DNA from 2 places in the Shewanella sp. FeAMO genome. Region 1 is predicted to be linked to the other one. Evidence: predicted binding sites of a transcription regulator. Region 1 holds the regulator's gene; the other holds the start of a gene.
The links. The regulator MetJ, encoded in region 1, represses methionine synthesis genes. The targets are predictions, from matches to a motif close to TAGACGTCTAGACGTCTA.

Region 1 (2,396 bases):
GTGAATACCGGCCTGCTGACTGGGTTGCTTTACGGCTCGGTTATCGCCAGGATCTCAATGATCACACCGCCGATCTTTATTCACTCGGGACAGGGTTCGCCATAGGCAACAGTTTCCGGCTGGATCTCACCGGCATGTTTGGCAGCGATGACGCCATAGGCGGCGTACTGCAAACCAGCTATCACTTCTAAAATTAACCGTTGATGAGCGCCAGGCTTGATTTGATGGTCAGCAACAGGGCGCTCAACGCGCACAGCGCCAGCGTCAGGACTCGGGTCTTCTCTTTATCCACCCGGCCCACCAAGCGGCCAGCCACCAGAAAACCGAGAAATACCGAAGGCAGCAGCAACAGCGAAAGCCATAGGTGCCTCAGGGTCAAGAGGCCAAAACAGCCGAGAATAATCAAGGCTATCAATGAGCTGAAGATGAAGAAGGCCGACAGCGCTGCGCGGAACTGACTGGCATCCTTACCCGCCAGCAGTAGGGCCATCGGCGGTCCGCCTATGGCGGCCACGGTACCGAAGATCCCGGAAAATATCCCGGCGATAAACAGGCTGAGGCGGTTGATCTTGATGCTGTACTTTCTAAGGCTGAGGAATACGGCTACGGCCACAATCAGGGCTATGGTCAAGCCCAGAATAGGCTGCGGCGCCAGCAACAGCAGGGTGGCGCCAATCAGGCCGCCGGGGAGCCTCCCCAACAAGGCATATTGCAGGCCGTTGAATTCCAGGTGGCCACGCTCGCGTACCAGTGTCAGCAGGGCGATGGAAAACCCCATGGCGATAACAGGGGCAGGAACCAGTTCCGGATCGACGATATACAGCAAAGGTGTGGCTACCACGGCCAAGCCAAAGCCTATCAACGACTGGGTCAGGGCGCCGGTAAATATGATCATGGACGCCAGTAGCAGGGTGACGGGATCTATCAGTGACAACATTCGCAAGCCCCAAAAAAGACAAGGATCGCACCGCGATCCTTGTTCAACTATAAGGTAATTCTGAGGGACAACACACTTACTCCATGTCTTCCCATTCTATGCCCATGGCATCCATCATGCGCTTGGCCTCTTCCGGGATGCTGTCGGGTTTGTCTTTGGACAAATCCCCATCGTTGGGCAGTGGCTGGCCGGTATAGGCATGCAGGAAGGCTTCGCACAGCAGTTCGCTGTTTGTGGCGTGCCGCAGGTTGTTTACCTGGCGCCGGGTGCGCTCATCGGTCAATACTTTCAGCACCTTCAACGGAATAGAGACAGTGATTTTTTTCACTTGCTCGTTCTTCTTGCCGTGTTCGGCATAAGGGCTGATGTATTCGCCATTCCATTCAGTCATTGATTCACCTGTGATCTCACTAATTCGCAGCAGATTTTAAACCCTTACAGGATACAGTCAAATGATTGCCTGCAAAATCTGTGCAATATGAACAGAAATCCATACATTTGGACGTCCAAACGTCTTGATGCCTATTGACGGCTGGATGGTCATTGGTTAGATTTAGACGTCCAGACATCTTTATGGTGTCGAACCTCAGCATTCAGGAGTCGATTATGACAGAGCGGCGATTAGCAACCACAGCGGTCCGGCAGGGCATCGAATCAGACAGCCAGCACGGGGCCGTGGTGCCACCCATCTATCTGTCGACCAACTATGCCTTTGATGGCCACACTCAGCCAAGAGCCTTTGATTACAGCCGCTCGGGTAATCCTACCCGCTCCATTTTGGGGGATGCCTTGGGGGAGCTGGAGCAGGGCTGCAGTGCGGCAATCACAGCGACCGGTATGGCGGCCATTACTCTGGTGGTCAACCTGCTGGGGCCGGATGACCTCTTGTTGGTGCCCCATGACTGTTATGGCGGTAGCTATAGGCTGTTCACCAATCTGGCTGCCAAGGGCCAGTTTCGCTTGCAGGTTTTGGATCAAACCGACCCGCAAGCACTCGCCGCTGCCATGGCGCAAAAGCCGCGCATGGTGTGGCTCGAGACTCCGTCCAATCCGCTGCTGCGGGTAGTGGATATTGCCGCTATTGCCGAGGCGGCCCACCAGCAGGGCGCATTGGTGGTGGTCGACAACACTTTTTTATCGCCGGCGCTGCAACAGCCTTTACTGTTGGGGGCCGACATAGTGGTGCACTCGACCACTAAATACATCAATGGCCACAGCGATGTGGTGGGCGGCGCCGTGATTGCCAAAGATCCTGAACTGGCAGAGCAGCTGCACTGGTGGTCCAACACGCTCGGGCTGAGCGGTGGCGCCTTCGACAGCTACCTGACCCTGCGTGGCCTGCGTACTCTGGCGCTGAGGATCCGCGAGCATCAGGCCAATGCCGAGCGCATAGTGGCGCTACTGAGCCAGAGTCCCGTGGTAGACAAAGTTTACTATCCGGGGCTTAAGAGCCACCCAG
Region 2 (2,396 bases), 430 kb from region 1:
AGCCTGTCTCCCAGATCCCGCGCCAGTGGCGCCAACTGCTCGGCCACAAGATCCAGATCGGCGGCCCAGACGTTACGGCCGTTGATCACCCCAACCGACAACACCTGTTCGGGCGCCAATGCACCGACAAAGGCCTGCAACTGCTCGGGCGCGGTGACCAGATCCAGGTGAATACCCGCCACCGGCAGTGCCGACAACAGACTTTGATGGTGGGCTACAGTGCCGTAATAGGTTGCCAGCAACAGCTTGAGCGGCGCCGACTTGAGTACGCCGTAGGCCTGATTGAAGGCCTGTTGCCAGTTGTCATCCAGCTCAAGTGCCAGCGCAGGTTCATCCAATTGCACCCATTCAACACCCTGGGCGGCAAATCGGGCCAGAATGGCTTGATAACATTCCAGCAGCGCCGGCAGCAGTGTCAAACGGTCGAACTCTGAGCCCACTGTCTTGGACAGATACAGGAAAGTGACCGGCCCCAAGAGTACCGGCTTGGCAGTGTGGCCCAGCGCCTGAGCCTCGGTCACCTCTTCAAACAACTGTTCCCAGGCGATATCGAAGCGTTGATCTTCGCTGAGCTCAGGCACCAGATAATGGTAGTTGGTGTTGAAGTACTTGGTCATTTCAGACGCCGGCGCATGCTTGCCGCTGGGCGCTCGGCCACGGGCAATCCGGAACAGGGTATCGAGATTGACAGCGCCGCCGTCACGGTGACGCTCGGGGATTACCCCCAGAGTCGCACTCAGGGTCAGCACCTGATCATAGTAAGCAAAGTCACCGACCGGCAGCTGCGCCACCCCGGCATCGGCCTGCCACTGCCAGTGGGTACGCCTAAGCTCCCTGGCAACACTCTCTAATTCGGCCACGCTGGACTCACCGCGCCAATATTTCTCCAAAGCAAACTTGAGTTCACGTCGACGTCCGATACGGGGAAAGCCAAGACTATTTAATTGCATAATGTATACCATCCTCTATAAACTGTGCAGCAAGTGACTGGCGACGCCGAAACACAACAAATCAAACTGGGCGTCTGGACGTCTAGAAGTTTATTGTGCTAGTCTCAGCACAGGCAACCGAATTGAATTCAAGGGCAACATGAGCGGCATTCATGTGGAGAGGAAATGATAGAACTGAGACACCTTCGTACTCTGATAGCACTGAAAGAAAGTGGCAGTCTGGCCGGCGCGGCGAAGAAACGTTTTGTCACTCAATCGGCGCTGTCGCACCAGATTAAAGAGTTGGAGACCCGGATTAACTCCCAGGTATTTGTTCGCAAAAGCAAACCTCTGACCTTCACGCTTGAGGGCAGTCGCCTGCTGACCCTGGCAGAAGAGATACTGCCCCGGGTACAGGAAACCGAATTTGTGCTCAAACGCGGTCTATCTGGAAGCAGCGGTCCCTTGAAGGTGGGTATTGAGTGTCACAGCTGTTTTCGCTGGCTGATGCCTGTAATGGAAGCCTTTCATCAGTCTTATCCGGATGCCAATCTGGATCTCTCCAGCCGCCATCTGTTCGACTCTCTCAATGCGCTGGAAACCGGTGAGCTGGATATAGTGCTGACCTCAGATCCTGTGCCCGGCCATGCCCTTGCCTATCAGCATCTGTTTGATTTTGAAGTGAGACTGGTGATGGCCAAAGATCACCCTCTGGCAGGCAACAGCTATATTTTGCCGCAACAACTGGCCAGGGAACCTATTATCAGTTATCCGGTACCGCTGGAAAGGCTGGATATTTTCCGTCACTTCCTCGAGCCGGCCGGAGTGGTGCCCGGCCCACAAAAACGCTGTGATCTCACCAATGTGTTGCTGCAACGCATCGCCTGTAAAGAAGGGGTTGCTGCCTTGCCCAACTGGTCACTGACCGAAGCCCAGGGCTTGAGCCTGACCTCGGTGAAACTGGGGCAGGAAGGCCTGAAACGGCCGCTGTTCGGTGCCTACCGCCGCGACAGCAGCAATAGAGTGCAGCTGCAAAGGCTGCTGGAATTGATTGCCAAAGAGGGATTACAGCGTCAAGACAGACACTGACTGAGCGGCTGCCACCGCGCCTGAAAGTCGGCGGCAGTCACAAAGCATCTAGAGAGGATTCAGCAGCAGACCGCGCTGTGACAATACCCTTCTCAGTACCAGTCCGGGTGAATTGGGATCCCGGGTCTGTCTCAGGTTATGGGCGACCATAAACTCGCTTTGCAGCTCATCATCCAACCCCAGAGATTCAAAAGCTTCCACCGTCAGCGTCTGCTGCTGGGTCTCTATCAGGGTCTTGATAATGCCCAGCGGGAAGCACTGCTCGGCTTCGGCGTTGAGATAGGCAAACGCCGTCAGGGCAATAATCTGACCAAAGACGCTGAACAGCGCCAGAGTCTGCACTTCATCCGCGTCTATCTGTACCCCTTGCATCTGATG

Region 2: metE (5-methyltetrahydropteroyltriglutamate--homocysteine S-methyltransferase) is a predicted target of MetJ. The motif match lies at 1,026-1,043, and genes of this name have one in related genera.

The regions. Positions count from the first base shown of each region.
Region 1 is NZ_CM132201.1:4,266,222-4,268,617, reverse strand. It holds gene ACWAU4_RS19125 (conjugal transfer protein TraF) at 1-191, shown strand, start outside; gene ACWAU4_RS19120 (sulfite exporter TauE/SafE family protein) at 194-937, opposite strand; gene metJ (met regulon transcriptional regulator MetJ) at 1,014-1,328, opposite strand; gene metB (cystathionine gamma-synthase) at 1,544-2,396, shown strand, end outside.
Region 2 is NZ_CM132201.1:3,839,788-3,842,183, forward strand. It holds gene metE (5-methyltetrahydropteroyltriglutamate--homocysteine S-methyltransferase) at 1-950, opposite strand, end outside; gene ACWAU4_RS17350 (LysR family transcriptional regulator) at 1,116-2,018, shown strand; gene ACWAU4_RS17355 (HDOD domain-containing protein) at 2,067-2,396, opposite strand, start outside.